DNA from 3 places in the Lysobacter sp. P5_B9 genome. Region 2 is predicted to be linked to each of the others. Evidence: predicted binding sites of a transcription regulator. Region 2 holds the regulator's gene; each other region holds the start of a gene.
What was found. The regulator HrcA, encoded in region 2, represses chaperone genes, less so after heat shock. The targets are predictions, from matches to a motif close to TTNGCACTCNNNNNNNNNGAGTGCNAA.
Positions count from the first base shown of each region.

Region 1: the regulator HrcA is predicted to act here: its motif matches at 4,073-4,099, upstream of groES (co-chaperone GroES).
Region 3: the regulator HrcA is predicted to act here: its motif matches at 2,476-2,502, upstream of rpoH (RNA polymerase sigma factor RpoH).

Region 1 is NZ_JBFULP010000003.1:319,884-326,290, reverse strand. It holds gene ACXJJ9_RS09205 (S8 family serine peptidase) at 1-88, opposite strand, end outside; gene ACXJJ9_RS09200 (RNA polymerase sigma factor) at 85-687, opposite strand; gene ACXJJ9_RS09195 (TIGR03118 family protein) at 890-1,972, shown strand; gene groL (chaperonin GroEL) at 2,042-3,682, opposite strand; gene groES (co-chaperone GroES) at 3,740-4,027, opposite strand; gene ACXJJ9_RS09180 (helix-turn-helix transcriptional regulator) at 4,570-4,965, shown strand; gene cutA (divalent-cation tolerance protein CutA) at 5,075-5,410, shown strand; gene ACXJJ9_RS09170 (protein-disulfide reductase DsbD domain-containing protein) at 5,417-6,407, shown strand, end outside.
Region 2 is NZ_JBFULP010000007.1:191,127-196,685, reverse strand. It holds gene ACXJJ9_RS14590 (RnfH family protein) at 1-257, shown strand, start outside; gene ACXJJ9_RS14585 (outer membrane protein assembly factor BamE) at 309-704, opposite strand; gene fur (ferric iron uptake transcriptional regulator) at 872-1,279, shown strand; gene recN (DNA repair protein RecN) at 1,348-3,024, opposite strand; gene hrcA (heat-inducible transcriptional repressor HrcA) at 3,159-4,214, shown strand; gene grpE (nucleotide exchange factor GrpE) at 4,335-4,850, shown strand; gene dnaK (molecular chaperone DnaK) at 5,024-5,559, shown strand, end outside.
Region 3 is NZ_JBFULP010000002.1:121,199-127,605, forward strand. It holds gene ACXJJ9_RS05680 (hypothetical protein) at 1-433, opposite strand, end outside; gene ACXJJ9_RS05685 (RNA polymerase sigma factor) at 430-999, opposite strand; gene ACXJJ9_RS05690 (acyltransferase family protein) at 1,183-2,373, shown strand; gene rpoH (RNA polymerase sigma factor RpoH) at 2,513-3,397, shown strand; gene ACXJJ9_RS05700 (right-handed parallel beta-helix repeat-containing protein) at 3,469-4,332, opposite strand; partial or broken gene ACXJJ9_RS05705 (NAD(P)/FAD-dependent oxidoreductase) at 4,439-5,715, opposite strand; gene ACXJJ9_RS05710 (MFS transporter) at 5,787-6,407, opposite strand, start outside.

The DNA.
Region 1 (6,407 bases), on a different contig from region 2:
CCTCGAGCGTGCCGTTGACCCACCAGGGCAGCATGCGCTGCGCCTCGAGGTGCGCCGAACCGCCGAACGGGAGCACGCGGCCGCTCACATGGCCTCCTCGCGGTCCGCGCTCAACAGGTTTTTCAATCGCTGGCGTGCGTAGAACATGCGTGTCTTCACCGTGTCGACCGGGCAACCCATGATCTGTGCGATTTCTCGGCAGGCGTAGCCCAGGTAGTACGTCAGCTCGATCGCGGCACGTTGTTCCGGCGACAAGGTTCGCAGGGCCGCATCCAGGCGCACGCGCAATTCATGCCGCGCCAGCTCGCCTTCCGGCTCCTGCTCGGCGGGCATCGCTCCTGCCGAGTCCGCGCCGGATTCGACGGCATCGTCGACCTGCCGCAAGGCCTTGAGCGCCTGCCGATAGGCGATCCCGAAAATCCATGTCGACACCCTGGCATCCGGGTTGTAGGCATGCGCCTTGCGCCACACCACCAGCATGGTGTCGTCGAGGATTTCCTCGACTAGCGGCGGCCGCCGCGTCATGCCCAACAGGAATCGCGCCAGCCGCGGGTGATACAGGCCATACAGCAATTCGAACGCCTTCATATCTTCGGCCGCGACCTTCTCCATCAGCGCGACCTCGTCCACAGACGCCGCACCCTTCATGTCGCGCGCATCGATGCCGGTGCCCGGCCGTCGCACCATCTGTTCTCAACCTCGCTGCACAGTAAATGCCCGAAGCGGACTCGCCGGTTCAATTGTCGGCGCCCCGGTCGCCGTCGATGTTCAGGCGGTGTGAGGATGAACCTTCGTCGGCGTGGCCGGCATACACCCTTGGCCGCAGCGCCCACCGCACGCAGCGCTGCGCACTCGCAGTTGCAACTGCACTACCCCAAGGAGAACCGAGATGAAGTCGCTTACCGCGCGCACCTGCGCGACCCTGGCCCTGGCGTTCGCATTCGCGGCCGCCCCCGCTTTCCAGGGCGTCCAGGCACACGGATTACGCTTCGAACAGCGCAACCTGGTGTCCGACGGATTCATCCCCGCCGAGCACACCGATCCGAACCTGGTGAATTCCTGGGGCGTTGCCTTCAACCCGTTCGGCTTCGCCTGGGTGGCGAATGCCGATGGCCACACGTCCACGCTCTATGACGGCGACGGCAACGCCAACGCCCTGGTCGTGCAGATTCCCACTCCCACCGATCCCACCGGCGGCTCGCCGACCGGCATCGTCTTCAACGGATCCGGCAACTTCATGGTCGCGCCCAACCAGCCGGCCCGCTTCATCTTCGCCACCGAAGAAGGCGTCATCGCCGCCTGGGCGCCCGCGGTCGACCTGACCCACGCCATCCGCAAGGCGGACAACTCGGCCAGCGGCGCCAGCTATCGGGGCCTGGCGCTCAGTGCCAACGGCAACATGCAGCTGCTGTACGCATCGGATTTCTTCCATGCGAAGGTCGATGTGTTCGACCAGAACTTCCAGCAGTTGCAGCTGCCGGCGGGTGCGTTCGTTGATCCTGGCATCCCGAAAGGATTCGCGCCGTTCGGGATCCATGCCATCGGCGGCGACATCTATGTCACCTACGCCAAGCAGGACCCGTCGATGCTCGAAGACGAGACAGGGCCGGGCCTGGGCTATGTCGACGTGTACACGCCCAAGGGCACGCTGATCCGGCGCGTCGCAAGCCGTGGCGTCCTCAATGCGCCGTGGGGCGTTGCACTCGCACCGGCGAAGTTCGGGGTCTTCAGCAACGCCTTGCTGATCGGCAACTTCGGCGATGGCCGCATCAATGCCTTCGAGCCGGTGTTCGGCTTCCCGATCGGCCCGCTGCGCGACCGCAACTTCAAGCCGATCGAGATCGATGGCCTGTGGGCCCTCGCCTTCGGCAACGGCCTGCTCCATCAGCCAGTCAACACGCTGTTCTTCTCCTCCGGCCCGGATGACGAGGAACACGGGCTGTACGGGCGCCTTGATCTGATCACCCAGTGACAACACGAAAAAGAAAAGCCCCGCATCGGTGCGGGGCTTTTCCGTGTTGCAAGGTTCATCGCGGCGCGATCAGAAATCCATGCCGCCCATGCCGCCCATGCCGCCGCCGCCCGGCATCGCCGGCTCTTCCTTCTTCGGCAGCTCGGCGACCATCGCTTCGGTCGTGATCATCAGGCCGGCGATCGACGCGGCGTTCTGCAGCGCGGTGCGGGTGACCTTGGTCGGATCCAGGATGCCGGCTTCGATCATGTCGACGTATTCGCCAGTCGCGGCGTTGTAGCCGTAGGCGCCCTTGCCTTCCATCACCTTGTTGAGGATGACCGACGGCTCGTCACCGGCGTTGGTCACGATCTCGCGCAGCGGCGCTTCCATGGCGCGCAGGGCGATCTGGATGCCGTGGCTCTGGTCTTCGTTGGCACCCTTGAGGCCAGCGATCGCGGCCTTGGCGCGCAGCAGCGCGACGCCGCCGCCCGGGACGATGCCTTCTTCCACGGCAGCACGGGTGGCGTGCAGCGCGTCTTCAACGCGGGCCTTCTTTTCCTTCATCTCGACTTCGGTGGCCGCACCGACCTTGATGACGGCGACGCCGCCGGCCAGCTTGGCCACGCGCTCCTGCAGCTTCTCGCGGTCGTAGTCCGAAGAGGTTTCTTCGATCTGCGCCTTGATCTGCTTGATGCGCGCTTCGATGGCGGTGTGTTCGCCGGCGCCGTCGATGATGGTGGTGTTCTCCTTGGAGATCTGCACCTTCTTCGCGCGGCCGAGGTCCTTGATCGTGGCCTTCTCGAGCTGCAGGCCGACTTCCTCGGAGATCACGGTGCCGCCGGTGAGGACGGCCATGTCTTCCAGCATCGCCTTGCGACGGTCGCCGAAGCCCGGAGCCTTCACCGCGCAGACCTTGACGATGCCGCGGATGGTGTTGACGACGAGGGTGGCGAGGGCTTCGCCTTCGACTTCCTCGGCGACGATCAGCAGCGGCTTGCCGGCCTTGGCGACGCCTTCGAGCACGGGCAGCAGCTCGCGCACGTTGGAGATCTTCTTGTCGTGCAGCAGGATGAACGGATCTTCCAGTTCGGCCTGCATCGACTGCTGGTTGTTGATGAAGTACGGCGACAGGTAGCCGCGGTCGAACTGCATGCCCTCGACGACGTCGAGCTCGTTCTCCAGACCCGAACCATCTTCGACGGTGATCACGCCTTCCTTGCCGACCTTGTCCATCGCCTGGGCGATGAGGTCACCGATGTTGGTGTCGGAGTTGGCCGAGATCGCGCCGACCTGGGCGATTTCCTTGCTCGTCGAAGACGGCTTGGAGATCTTCTTCAGTTCGGACACGGCTTCGACCACGGCCTTGTCGATGCCGCGCTTGAGGTCCATCGGGTTCATGCCGGCGGCGACCGCCTTCATGCCTTCGCGGATCAGCGCCTGCGCCAGCACGGTCGCGGTGGTGGTGCCGTCACCGGCGTTGTCGGAGGTCTTGGAAGCGACTTCCTTGACCATCTGCGCGCCCATGTTCTCGAACTTGTCGGACAGTTCGATTTCCTTGGCGACGGACACGCCGTCCTTGGTGATCGTCGGGGCGCCGTAGCTCTTCTCGAGCACGACATTGCGGCCCTTCGGGCCGAGCGTTGCCTTGACGGCATTGGCGAGCACGTTGACGCCGCGCAGCATCTTTGCGCGGGCGTCTTCGCCGAAACGGATTTCCTTGGCAGCCATTTGCGGATTACCTCAAAGAGAATTCAGTAAAAAAGAAAATTTGGAAGCGACGCGCGATCAGACAATGACCGCGAAGATGTCGTCTTCCTTCACTACCAGGTATTCGGTGCCGTCGAGCTTCACTTCGGTGCCGCTGTACTTGCCGAACAGGACCTTGTCGCCGACCTTGACCTTGGGGGCACGGACGTTGCCGTTGTCGAAGACCTTGCCGTCGCCGACGGCGACGACTTCGCCCTTGATCGGCTTCTCGGTGGCGGAGTCCGGGATCACGATGCCGCCCGCGGACAGCTTTTCTTCTTCCATGCGCTTGATGACCACGCGGTCGAACAGCGGCTTGATGTTCATGGCAACCCTCGTAAATGCTTGAGTGGTAAGGAAATGGCCTGCGTTTTAGCAGTCACTTCAGGCGACTGCCAGATTCGCGGCGTAGAAAGACCCGGCGAGCCGGGACTGCCACCAGATGGGGCCCAGGGCCGGGCTTTCAAGCGCCGGAAAAGAAAAAAGTCCGAACGGGGGAGGTTCGGACCTAAGGGAGAGGGCCAAAAAGAAAGAGCGCGGACAGGGGTTCGCGCTCTTTCCGGTTTGGAGATGGCTGTCCTCGCCCTGGCGCAGTCCCGGCGCCGCATCTCCTTACCTGACGTCTTGTCGAGCCGGCATCCGTGCCGGACCGGTGCAATTTGTGCCGGCGGTTGCCCCTTGTCCAGTATGAAATCGTAGTCATTTGTTGAACACTGGTATCTGTTTCACTCCAAAAGCTCACATAAAGTATTGATAGATAAATATTTTGCTTTCATTCATGATACCAATGGTGAACACCGACTGGTGTCTGTTGATATCGACGTGACTTTTGGTAACAATCGGCCCGTGTTCATGGAACGGAGCAGGCAATGACGCCCCAGCAGCGCATCCGATTGGCCCGGCGCCATGCCGGCCTGTCCCAAGCCGCCCTCGCCAGTGCGATCGGGGTGCAGCGCAGCGCCGTCAGCCATTGGGAAACCAACAACAGCAAGCACCCCAAGGTCACCCATATGCGCGAGGTGGCCCTGGCGTGCGGAGTGCAGTTCGAGTGGCTCGCAACCGGACGCGGGAAGATGAGCCTGTCCAGCGATACCGCCCTGGATTCGGTCGCCGCGGCCGATGCGTTGTTGATCGAGGACCCGATCGAGCTGCGCCTGATCCTCGCCTTCCGCGACGCCCCCACCCGTTCGCGCGCACCCCTGGTGGAAGTGGTCGAGCAACTGGCCTCGCTGCGCACCGGCCGCAAGATCGGCAGCGCGCGCTAGGGCGGGATCCAGGCGGCGCCACTAGCGACGTGGAGAAAACCGGCACTACCCGGGCTATTTCGTAGTTGCGGCAAAGGCTGGCCGGACGCCCACCGCTACAATCGCGCCCATGTCCGTCCTGCTCGCCTACAGCACCTGCCCTGATGCGGCCAGCGCCGACGCGATCGCGCGTGTCCTGGTGGATGAACGCCTGGCCGCGTGCGTGAACCGCCTGCCCGGCGTGCATTCGACCTACCGTTGGCAGGGCCGGGTCGAGCAGGCCGACGAAGTGCTGCTGCTCATCAAGACCACCGCCGATCGTCTGGACGCCCTGACCGCCCGGCTGCGCACCCTGCATCCATACGAACTGCCGGAACTCATCGCGGTCGAAGCGTGCGCCGGCCTGCCCGCCTATCTCGACTGGGTGAGCGCGGAAACCACCTTGCCACCCTCCCTGGGCGCCTGATCCCGAATGAGCCTCTCTACCTCGCGCATGCCGTGCGCCTTTCTCGCATTGGCCAGCCAGCTCGTGGTGTGTACCGCCCTGCTGTGGACCGGCGCCGCGCCGGCCCTGGCGGCAGCGCCGTCGTGCAACGACCAGAACAACCTGCTGCCGGTCGAGCAGGCCTTCGTGCTCGAAGCCCAGGCGACCTCTGTCGACCGCATCGCGCTGCGCTGGAAGATCGCCCCGGGCTGCTACCTCTACCGCCACCAGATCCGGGTGCAGAGCGATGCCGGCTTCACTGCGCAGGCGCCGCAGATTCCGGCCGGCGAGCCGCACCAGGACGAATACTTCGGCCGCGTCGAAACCTATCGCAATGCACTCACGGTCAACCTGCCGGGCGAAGCGCACGGTGCGTCGACCACGCTGAAGGTGCGTTACCAGGGCTGCGCCGACGCGGGCATCTGCTATCCGCCGCAGACGCGCACCCTCACCGTGGCACTGCCGGCCGCGGCCGCGGCCGACGAACCGGTCGTGGCGTTCGGCAGCAACGCGGCGCGCGGTTCCGGCGTGCCATTGAGCGGTGGTTTGCTGGGCAACGCCGGCGCGGGCGCCGTCGATGCGGCGCCACTGCCTCCTGAAGACGCCTTCCGTTTTGAAGCCATCGTCGGCGATGGCAACGCGCTGCTGCTGCGCTTCACTCCCGCGCGTGGCTATTACCTCTATCGCAACAAGACCACCTTCAAGTTCGACGCCGCCGCCGCGAAGGCCGGCATCGCCGCCGGGCGACCGAAGTGGCCGCAGGGCACCGCGCATCACGACGAACACTTCGGCGACGTGATCGTTTTCTTCGACCAGGTCGACGTGCCCTTGCCGCTGCAGCGCACGCGCACCAATGCGGCGAAGCTGACCCTGACCACCACCTTCCAGGGCTGCCAGACGGACGGCATCTGCTATCCGCCCATGACGCGATCGGTGACCCTCGACGTGCCAGCGGGCACGATCACGCCGGTCGCCAATC
Region 2 (5,559 bases):
TGCGGGCCTGGCCCCGCCGTTACGAGCGGGTCGAGCTGGAATTGCCGGAAGGGACAACCGTGCGCGAGGCAGTCGACGCGGCCGCGTGGGGCGACGATCCGCAAGCGGTGGCGTACGCCGTCTTCGGCCAGCGGACCGAGGGCTCGGCGATCCTGCGCGAGGGCGACCGTGTCGAACTGCTCAGGCCGCTGCTTGCCGATCCGAAGGACGCACGGCGGCAACGCGAGGAAGAGCGACGCCGCCTGCCGAAAAAATGACCATAAAAAAAGCGGAGCCTGGCTCCGCTTTTTTCCTGCAACCGGCTTGGATCAGCGGCGGCGCTTCTTGTCCTTGTCCTTGGCCAGGTTGCGGCCGAACTGCTTCGGCGCGGCCTTGGCCAGGGCCTCGTCCTGCTCGGGAAAGTAGTCGCCTTCCCAGCGGGCGAGGGTGTCGCCTTCGAAGTAGAGCGTGAAGTTCTTGATTTCTGTGCGGCCCATGCGGCCCACGCGCTGGCTGGCGGTGTAGTCCCAGCGCTCGTGGTGGAAGGGGTCTTCGATCGAAGGCGTACCCAGCAGCACCAGCACCTGCTGCTTGCTCATGCCGGTCTGCAGCTGGTCGACGTTGGTCTTTTCCAGGAGGTTGCCCTGGTAGATCGGCTGCTTGTAGAGGATGCCGCAGCCCGCGGTGGACAGGGCGACAATAAGGACCAGCAGGAGCTTACGCATCGTGTTCTTCGCGACAGGCGGACAGTAGAAACAGGGGCCGATGATACACTGAAGCCATCGCCACGCGGCCCGGCCGCGGACATGTTCACCTGCCGTTCCGGGCTGTTTCCCACGGCGCCCGCGGCACCCGGTTTGTCGATCGCGGCTACCCGGACAGAAGGAAACCCATGGAATCCGAAGACCTTCGCAACGCCGGACTCAAAGTCACCCATCCGCGCCTGCGGATCCTCAGCCTGCTCGAGCAGGCCAAGCCCCGGCACATGACGGCCGAAGACATCTACCGTCACCTGCTGGAGCACGGGGAGGACATTGGCCTCGCGACGGTATATCGCGTGCTGACCCAGTTCGAGGCGGCCGGGCTGGTACTGAAACACAACTTCGAGGCCGGCCAGTCGGTTTACGAGCTGGACCGGGGCCACCACCACGACCATATGGTCGATGTCGATACGGGCAAGATCACCGAGTTCGAAAGCAGCGAGATCGAGGAGCTGCAGCGCAAGATTGCCGCGCAGCACGGATACGAGATCGAAGAGCACTCGCTGGTGCTCTACGTGCGCAAGAAGGCGCCGCGGTAAATCATCCGCCACCGAATCGATGAGCGCGCCGCAGCGCGCGGGGTCATCGAGTCGCCGGGCTCGCGCAGCTACTCCACGTCCGCCAGCAGGCGCTTCGCAGCCGCGCGCGCCTCGCGGGTCATCTCCACGCCGCCCAGCATCCGCGCGAGTTCTTCCTCGCGCTGCTTCGCGTCGAGTGACTGCACCGCGCTCTGGGTAACGCCCTCGCTCGCGGCCTTGCTGACCCGGTAATGGGCATGCCCCTGCGCGGCCACCTGGGGCAGGTGGGTCACGCACAACACCTGCCGCGAAGCGCCCAGCGCGCGCAGTTTCTGGCCGACGATTTCGGCGACCCCGCCGCCGATGCCCGAATCGACTTCATCGAAGACCATCGTGGGCACGGCATCGAGGCCCAGGGCGGCAACTTCTATCGCCAGCGAGATGCGCGAAAGCTCGCCGCCCGAGGCGACCTTGCGCAGCGGACGTGCGGGCTGGCCCGGGTTGGCGGCGACCAGGAATTCGACGCGCTCGCCACCCTGCGGGTCGGGGCGCCCGGTTTCGATCGGCTCCAGCGCGACCTCGAAACGACCGCCGCCCATGCCGAGTTCGGCGATCAGGGCGGTGGTGTCCTTCGACAGCGCCGCCCCGGCTGCGCGGCGCTTCGCGCCCAGGATGCCGGCGGCCTGGCGCCAGGCCGTCGTGGCCCGCTCGATGTCTCCATCGAGCCGCTGCAGGCGTTCGTCGGCACCGCGCAGTCGTTCCAGTTCCGCGGCGATCGAATCGCGTTGCGAAGCGAGTTGCTCGGCGGGCACGCGGTGCTTGCGCGAGAGCTCATGGATCCGGCCGAGGCGGTGTTCCAACTGCGTGAGGGCGTCAGGGTCGAGATCGAGGTCGCTGCGCACCCGGTCGAGCATGACCAGCGCCTCGTCGATCTGGATCGCGGCGGCGTCGAGCATCGCATCGACCTCGACCAGTCGCGGCTCGTGCTCCGCCACGCGCTGCAGTTCACCGCGAACGTGGTGCAGGGCGCGCGACAGCGAGGGGCCTTCGTCACCCCCCAACTGCGCGAAGGCGCCATCGCAGGCGGCGATCAGGCCAGCAGCGTGGGCGAGGCGACGGTGGTCGGCCTGCAGCTTCAAAAGGGAATCGGGCTCGAGGGCCTCGCGGTCGAGTTCGGCGAACTGGTGTTCCAGCCATCCGATCCGATCTGAGACGTCCCCCTGCGCGAGCAGGGCTTCGCGCTCGCGCAGCAGTTCGCTCCAGGCCTCGGCAGCCTTCGCCACCACGATGAGTTCCGCGTCGTTGCGGCCGTAGGCATCGAGCAGGGCCAACTGACTGGAGCGCGCAAGCAGTGCCTGGTGCTCGTGCTGGCCGTGTATCTCGACCAGCAGGCTGGCCAGCTCGGTGACCTGGGTGACGGTGGCGGGGCGGCCATTGATCCATGCGCGCGAACCGCCATCGGCACGGATCACGCGCCGGATCTGGCAAACGGAGTCGTCTTCGCTTTCGTCCAGGGCGTTTTCGCGCAGCCAGGCGAGGGCGGCGGAGGCGTCATCGAGCACGAAGCCCGCCGTCAGCTCGGCTCGCTCGGCGCCGTGGCGGACGACGCCGCTGTCGGCGCGCAGGCCCGAGAGCAGTCCGAGGGCGTCGACCAGCAGCGACTTGCCGGCGCCGGTCTCGCCTGAAATGACGGTGAGTCCGCGGGCGAAATCCAGCTCCGTGCTACGGACGACGGCGAAATCCTTGATGGCGAGGTGGACGAGCATGGGGCGTGATTGTAGCGGCGGCCAGTTTCGGAGAGGGGTAGCGAGGCAAGATGTAACCGGGTTGCGTCTCACAAACCGAAACAACCGGCGCCCCGGAGCTTGCGTAGCCCCCCTGCCGCCTTTATATGGCCCACATGAATCGTCATTTCCCCGACTACACCAGCCTGGATCCCCGTGCGCGGCAATTGCTCCGCACGCTGATCGGCCGCTACATCCAGAGTGGTGAGCCGGTGGGATCGCAGACACTGGCCCGTCACGCGGGGCTGGACGTGAGCGCGGCGACGATCCGCAACATCCTCGCGGACCTGGAGGAGGTGGGACTGCTCAGCGCACCGCATACCTCGGCCGGGCGCATTCCCACGGCCCAGGGCTACCGCCTGTTCGTGGACTCGCTGCTCCAGGTCCGGCCATTGCCGGAAGGCGAGGTCGCACGCCTGCGCAGCGAGCTGCCGGCTGGCTCCGGGACCCAGGCCCTGCTCGGCAGCGCGTCGGAACTACTCTCGGCGATGACCCACTTCGTGGGCGTGGTGAGTGTGCCCCGGCGCGAGCAGTTCGCCTTCCGTCGCATCGAATTCGTCCCGCTGGACGCACAGCGCGTGCTTGCGATCCTGGTGTTCTCGGACAACGAGGTGCAGAACCGGATCATCCAGACGCGCCGCCCCTACGATGCCAGCGAACTGGAGCGTGTCGCCAACTACCTCAACACCCATTTCTCCGGGCGGACGCTGCCGGATATCCGCGCCCGCCTGCTGCGCGAGCTGCGCAGCGCCCGCGACGAGATGGAAACGCTGCTTGCGCAGTCGGTGGAGCTGGCCGAACAGGTACTCGCCCCCAGCCACGATGACATGGTGCTGGCCGGACAGACCCGGCTGATGGGTGTGCAGGAACTGGCCGACCTCGATCGACTGCGCGACCTGTTCGAAGCCTTCGCCCGCAAGCGCGAGATCCTGCAATTGCTCGAGCGCACGGTCCGCGCCACGGGCGTGCGCATCTTCATCGGCGAGGAAACCGGCCTGGCGCCGCTGGAAGGAATGTCGCTGGTGACCGCCCCCTACGCCGCGGGAGGGCAGGTGCTGGGGGTGCTCGGAGTGATCGGCCCCAGCCGCATGGCCTATGAGCGCGTGATCCCGGTGGTGCAGGCCGCTGCGGAGGCGCTCGGGGCCGCGATCCAGCCCGAGCCATCCCGGTAGGCCGTCCCGGTAAGAACCGCGATCGTCGTGCAGTCGCGGGCCCGGGGCGCTTGAATCGGCTTTGCCCCGGCCCCATTGCAGCAGGGTGCGCACTTCGCGCAAGGCAGACCCACGCCCAAGATGACGACCGAACCGATGCAAGAAGCCACCGGCGAGAATCCCGCCGTCACCCCTCCCAATCCCCTCGTCGCCGAGTTGGAAACGCTGAAGGCCGAACTGGCCCAGCTGCGCGAAGAATCGCTGCGCGAGCGCGCCGAGCTGGACAACCAGCGCAAGCGCCTCGCCCGCGATATCGAGATGGCCCGCAAGTTCGCCAATGAGCGCTTGCTCGGCGACCTGCTTCCAGTGGTCGACAGCCTCGAGGCCGGCCTCGCCGTAAAGGCTGACACCGCGCAGCACCTGCGCGAAGGCATGGAGCTGACCTTGCGCCAGTTGCTGAAGGTGGCTGGCGACAACGGCCTGGTTGCGGTCGATCCCGCCGGCAAGCCCTTCAATCCCGAACACCACCAGGCCATGGGCATGGTCGATGGCGACGGCCACGAGCCCGGCCATGTCGTGCAGGTCTACCAGAAGGGTTGGCTGCTGAACGATCGCCTGCTGCGTCCGGCGCTGGTGACCATCAGCAAGCACGACTGATTGGGGCGCGCCGCGGGCGCAGCCGGTCTGCGACGGGCTCGAACGCGCCGCAGCGCGCAGGGGCATCGAGTCACGAGCTGTTCCGCTTGAACTGGCAGCCCCCCAGCCCCAAATAGCGCACATCAGCGGTTCACACCGCCATCAACGACCAAGATTCGCAAGAGGAAACACCAATGGCAAAGATCATCGGCATCGACCTGGGTACGACCAACTCGTGCGTGGCGATCATGGAAGGCGGCAAGGCCCGCGTCATCGAGAACGCCGAAGGCGATCGCACCACGCCGTCGATCGTGGCGTTCACCAAGGACGGCGAAGTGCTGGTAGGCGCCTCGGCCAAGCGCCAGGCGGTGACCAACCCCAAGAACACCTTCTACGCGGTGAAGCGCCTGATCGGCCGCAAGTTCACCGATGCCGAAGTGCAGAAGGACATCGGTCTCGTCCCCTACAAGATCACCCAGCACGACAACGGCGATGCATGGGTGGAAACCGCCGACAGCAAGAAGATGGCGCCGCAGCAGATTTCGGCCGAAGTGCTGGCCAAGATGAAAAAGACGGCGGAAGCCTACCTGGGCGAAACCGTCACCGAAGCCGTCATCACCGTCCCGGCCTACTTCAACGATAGCCAGCGCCAGGCGACCAAGGACGCCGGCAGGATCGCGGGCCTCGACGTAAAGCGCATCATCAATGAGCCGACCGCCGCCGCGCTGGC
Region 3 (6,407 bases), on a different contig from region 2:
CCGAATCGGGGTCGCGGGTGAGCGCGGCGCGGATCAGGGCGACATCGCGGTCCAGTGCCTCGGCCGTGGGCTGCAGGCTCGGCGGCATGGGTACCTGCACCTCCTGCAATGCGGCCTGGTACTGGCGCGAAAGGCCGTCGGCTTCGCGTTGCACCAGGGTCGGCGACTGCGCCTGCGACGGCGCGGTCACGCCGGCGGTACGGGCGAACCAGCCCACGCTGCCCACGGCCAGAACCACGCTGGCGGCGAGTGCGACCGGCCCCAGCCAGCGGGGCGACCGGCGCACCGGCGCCCGCTGCGTGGCCAGGCGCGCTGCGATGCCGGGCCACAGGTCGTGCGACGGAGTGGCGTCCTGGCGCAGGGCGCGCAGTTGCCAGCGCAGAGCCTCGGGGAAGTCGTTGCTGTCGTGGGAGTTGTCGTGACCGGTATTCATGCGTGTGCCTCCAACCGCGTCCGCAACAGGTGGCGGGCGCGGTGCAATTGCGCTTTCGAGCTGCCGACCGCCATGCCGAGTTCGGCGGCGATTTCCTCGTGGTGCCAGCCTTCCACGTCGTACAGCACGAGTACCGCGCGGGCGCGCGGCGGCAGGCTGGCGACGGCGCGCTCCAGGTCCATCGACAGCGCGGTGCCGTAGCCGGCGGAATCAGGGACGCCCAGTCCGTCGAAGGCGTCCTCGCTGCCGTCGTCCTGCGGACGGCTCTTGCGGCTGCGCAGGTCCATCAGCGCCGTGTTGACCGCGAGCCGGTGCAGCCAGGTCGCGAAGGCCGACTCGAAACGGAAGGCCGGCAGCGCCTGCCAGGCGCGGACGAATGCGTCCTGGGTCAGGTCTTCGGCGCGGGCGCCATGACCGCCGACCAGCCGGGCGATCACGCCATGGATGCGGCCGGCGTGGCGCCGGTAGAGCGCCTCGAAGGCCGCCACTTCGCCCCGGGCGGCCGCGCCGACCAGGGCGCGGTCGTCGTCGGCCCCGGTGTCGGGGTGGTCGGTTTCGATGGGCATCACGGCGGCGAGCAGAGCCATACAGATGCACGGGCGTCCCCAGGCGTTTAAGCGGGTCGCTGCGGCGGGCATCCCTATTCAGGCCGCATCAGGCCGCATGCGCCAAGGCATCGCGTTTGCTTGGATATCCCCCGGTAGCAAAAAGGCACGCGAATGAGCAATGGGGCCTCACGGCTTCATTACATGGATGCGCTGCGCAGCGTTTTGATGCTGCTGGGGGTGGTGCTGCATTCGGCGCGGCCGTACGACTCGGACGCCTGGCAGGTCAAGGACCAGGCCCACCTGCCAGCGCTGGATTGGCTGGTGGCGGGCATCCATCTGTTCCGGATGCCGGCGTTCTTCGTCGTCGCTGGCTACTTCGCGATGTACCTGCTGGTGCGGTGGCCGGTACGGGACTTCCTGCGCGACCGCATGCGCCGGGTGCTGGTCCCGCTGCTGGCGACGCTGCTGACCTTCAACCTGCTCCAGGTGCGGCTGGTGATCGGCGCCGGGGGCGATGCCGGTTTCCTGCAGGGTGCGCTACTGCCTGCGTGGGTGGATGGGCAATGGGTTTCCCACCTGTGGTTCCTGTTCTCCCTGGCTGTCTATTTCGCCCTTGCCGCCATGTTCGCGCCGTACCTGCGCCGCCTGGCCGACCCCGATGGCGCCGTCGCCTCCTGGTTGCGGGGACGGTGGGCCTTGCCCTTCGTGCTGCTCGCGCTGGTCGCAACGCCGCTGGGCGTGGTGGCGGTGGGCCGGCTTGCCGGTCCCGGTTGGGATGAGCCCCTGCTGGGGAGCGCCAGTCCGGCGGAGCTGCTGCTCTACCTTCCCGGCTTCCTGGTGGGGATGTTGCTGTGCGCCAGTCCGGAGCTGCTCGACCGGTTCGCCCGGCGCGATCGGCTGGTGATTGCCCTTGCCGTGAGCGGAGGGGTGGTGATGCTGCTGACCGAGGGGCGTTCGGATTACGCCTTCCGTACCGCACACTTCCTGGGCGAAGGGCTGTTGCGGTGGATGGTGGTGCGGGTGCTGTTCTCGCTGTTCCGCGAATGGGCGGACCGGCCGTCGCGCACCTTCGCCTACCTGTCTTCCGCCAGCTACTCGATCTATCTGTTCCACCACGTGACGGTCATCGCCATGGCGACGGCGCTGCTGTCGCTGCCGCTGGCGGCCGGGATCAAGTTCCTGATCGTCCTGGCAGTCGCATCGATGGTGTCGCTGACACTCCACCATTTCCTGGTCCGCCGCTATGCCGTGCTGGGCTATCTGTTCAATGGCCGCAAGCCGGTCCAGCATGATGTCCGGCCGATGGCCACGGCCCCGGAATGGGTGCCGCCGGCCTCCCCGGCGCCGGGAGCGCCGGAAAGCGGTAGCGCGGGCCGTTCCGGCGGTGGATGAGATCCTGGGGCCACCCCGCGGGCCCGAAATTGGCCGCTGCCGGGGCCTTGGCAGGGTCAAACCGCGTTCCATGAATGCAACGCACCGGAACTTCCGCGGGGTTTAGCAGTCCCAAACCCCGACTGCTAAGATGCCTGCCATGACCCAAAACACCGCCCTTATCGCCAATAACCTCCCGGTTCCGGCCTTCAATGGCCTGACCGCAATCGGTTCGCTGGATGCCTACATCGGCGCGGTGCACCAGATCCCGGTGCTCACCGCCGAAGACGAGCAGGCGCTTGCGCGCCGCTTCCGCGACGGAGAGGACCTCGACGCCGCGCGCGACCTGGTGCACTCGCACCTGCGCTTCGTGGTCCATGTCGCCCGTGGCTACAACGGCTACGGCCTGCAGATGGGCGACCTGATCCAGGAAGGCAACATCGGCCTGATGAAGGCGGTCAAGCGCTTCGACCCGGAGCAGGGCGTGCGCCTGGTTTCCTTCGCGGTGCACTGGATCCGCGCCGAGATGCACGAGTTCATCCTCAAGAACTGGCGCATCGTCAAGGTCGCCACGACCAAGGCGCAGCGCAAGCTGTTCTTCAACCTGCGCAAGTCCAAGACCCGCCTGGGCTGGATGAATGCCGAGGAAGTGCGCGCCGTGGCCGCCGACCTCAACGTGTCCGAACGCGAAGTGCTGGAGATGGAATCGCGCCTGTCCGGCCGCGACATCGGCTTCGACGCGCCCACCGACGAGGACGACGACCACGCCCCGCCGTCGCCGGCCGCCTACCTTCGCACCGATGCCGAGGATCCGTCGCAGGCCTACGAGCGCGCGGACAGCGAGGACAACCAGCTCGAGTTGCTGCGCGAGGGCCTGGCCGGCCTCGACGCCCGCTCGCGCGACATCGTCAAGCGTCGCTGGCTCGATGCCGACAGCAAGATCACGCTGCAGGAACTGGCCGACGAATACGGCGTGTCCGCCGAACGCATCCGCCAGATCGAAGCCAACGCACTGAAGAAGATGAAGGCGTTGTTCGCTGCATAAGCGTCGCGCGAAAGCAGACAGGAAAAGGCCCGGTTCCCCGGGCCTTTTCTTTTGCCGCCGGGATGCCGCGGTTACGGCTGCGTCGTGTTGTTGACCGACTGCGTGCACCAATCGAAGCCATCGACAGCCAGGCCGACGGCGAGGTTGCGCGAGCACAGTGCGGCGCTACCCATGTTGCCGTAGTTGGTGCCGGTGCGCGCCATCATCACGTTGTTGAGGATGCGTGAAGTGGCGCTGTCGGTGACGATCGCCGCGGCGAAACCGCCCTCATTGGGCTGCAGGTCGATGACCTGGTTGTTGTTGATCAGCGCGTTGTCCGACATGTCGACGCGAATGCCCCAGATCGTGCCGTTGCCGAATGCGCCGGCGACCGTGTTGTTGGAGATCACGTTGCCGGTCGAACGCACGCCCGGTTCGAAAGCGGTTACGGTGATGTTGCGGGAGTAGTCGTAGAAGGTGTTGTGCGTGCTCAACACGCTGTTGCCAACGATGCGCGAGTTGCTGCCCCACAGCACGATGCCGTCGAGCTTCGGCTTCACCACGTCGTTGTTGGCGATCTCGATCCGATCGCTGCCCGGACCGAACAGGATGCCGGTGCCGAAGTCGACGAGCTTGCACGAGCGCACGGTAACGTCATGCACCGGACCGAAGCCGCTGCCGGTGATGCCGAAGGCATCATTGGCCGGATCGCTGTGCGTGATGCTGCGACCACGGCAGTCCAGCGTGACGTCACTGGACTCGATGCCGATGGCGCCGCCGACGAGGTTGGTGGTGATGTTCTGCTTGAGGCAGTAGTAGCCAGGGCTGGTGATGGTGACCGGCACGGCGGTGATCCATTGCGTGCAGGGCGACGCGGTGGCGGTCTGCGCCATCGCGGGGGTGGCAAAACCGGAAAGAGTCGCGAACGAAAGAACGACAGCAAAGAGTCTATGCATCCTTAAATCCCCAAAAATCCATTCAAAAGAAAACCCGCTACGCGCGGGGGCATGTTGTCGCGCGAGGCCTCCCCTGCGGCCGCGCCGCGCGACCTTAGCACGGGTGTCAATCCGCCGATGCGTCAGTAGTACCGCCCAGGATGATCCGCGCGTGCCGCTGGTAGCTCCAGTACGCCCACGCCCAGTTGACCAGCACGATCACGCGGTTGCGGAAGCCGATCAGGAAGAAGATGTGGATGAAGAGCCAGAACCACCATGCCAGCAGGCCGGAGAGCCTGAGCCTGCCGAAGTGCACGACCGCCGCCATGCGGCCGATGGTGGCGAGGTTGCCGAAGTCGCGGTAGCGGAAGGGCAGCGCGGCCTCATTGCGCAGGCGCGCACGGATGACGCGCGCGACATGCGCGCCCATCTGCTTGGCCGCGGGCGCGACGCCGGGCACCGGCTTGCCGTCCTGCTGCACGCTGGCGAGGTCGCCGGCGACGAAGATCCACGGATGATTCGGCACGCCGAGGTCGGCGTCGACCTGCACGCGGCCGGCGCGGTCGCGCGGTGCGTCGAGCAGTGCGCCCAGCGGTGAGGCCGCCACGCCCGCCGCCCACAGCACGGTGCGTGCAGGCACGCGTCGTCCGCCCAATGCGTACCCGTCCGCGTCGATCGCCTCCACCGGCAAGCCGGTCACGACCTCGACTCCGAGACGATCGAGTTGCGCGCGTGCCTTCGCCGACAACGACTCGGGGAACGACGACAGCACGCGTGGTCCGGCTTCGAGCAGGCGCACCTTCGCTTCGGCCGGGTCGATGCGGCGGAATTCATTGCGCAGGGTGTGGCGCGCGATCTCCGCCAGCGTGCCGGCCAGTTCCACGCCGGTGGGGCCGCCGCCGACCACGGCGAAGTTGAGCCAGGCGGTGCGTTCCTCGGCGGACTGCGCGGCTTCGGCGCGCTCGAACGCGAGCAGCAGGCGCCGGCGGATCGCGAGCGCATCGTCGAGCGTCTTCAGCCCCGGCGCATGCGCGGCCCAGTCCGCATGGCCGAAGTAGGCATGGGTGGCGCCGCTCGCCAGCACCAGGTAGTCGCAGGTGAGGACGTCGCCGTCGGCGAGCGTCACCGACTTCGCGACGGCATCGATGCCGACGACTTCACCCAGGCGCACTTCCACGTTGCGCTGCGCGCGCAGGATATGGCGCAGCGGCGCGGCAATGTCCGGTGCCGACAGCCCCGCGGTCGCGACCTGGTACAGCAATGGCTGGAACAGGTGGTGGTTGCGGCGGTCGACCAGGGTGATGCGAACCTGGTCGCGCGCCAGCGCGCGCGTGGTCCACAGCCGGCGAAGCCGCCGCCGACGATCACGACATGGGGAGTTGGCTTGCCGGGCGTTTTGTCCATGGGGGCATTGTTTCAAAACCACCGGCGTCTGCGCAGCACGGCGATGCCATGCCCGGGCGACAGGACGCCTGTCAGGGCACCTCGCGATCGATGCGCGAAGTGCGCTGCGTCTCCGGCATCCACAGGTAGACCAGCAACGACACGCCGATGCAGGCGGTGACGTACCAGTAGAAGCCGCTTTCGACGCCGGCGTTCTTGAACCACAGCGCCACGTATTCGGCGGTGCCGCCGAACACGGCGACGGTCAGCGCGTACGGCAGGCCGACACCGAGTGCGCGCACCTCGACCGGGAACAGCTCCGCCTTCACCACTGCGTTGATCGCGGTGTAGAAGCTGACAATGGCGAGCGCGGCCAGGATCAGCCAGAACGCCTGTGTCGTGATCCGCACATCCTGCAGCGCGCTCAGGATCGGCACGGTCAGTGCCGTGCCCAGCACGCCGAATGCGATCAGCAGCGGACGCCGGCCGATGCGATCGGACAGCGCGCCGACCACGGGCTGCATGAGCATGAAAACGAACAGCGTCGCCGCGTTGAGCGACGAGGCGGAACGCGTGTCGAGCCCGGCGCTGTTGACGAGGAACTTCTGCATGTAGGTCGTGTACGTATAGAACGCGAGCGTGCCGCCCATGGTCAGGCCGATCACGGTGGCGACGGCACGCGGATGCTGCATCAGCGTGCGCACGGAGCCCTG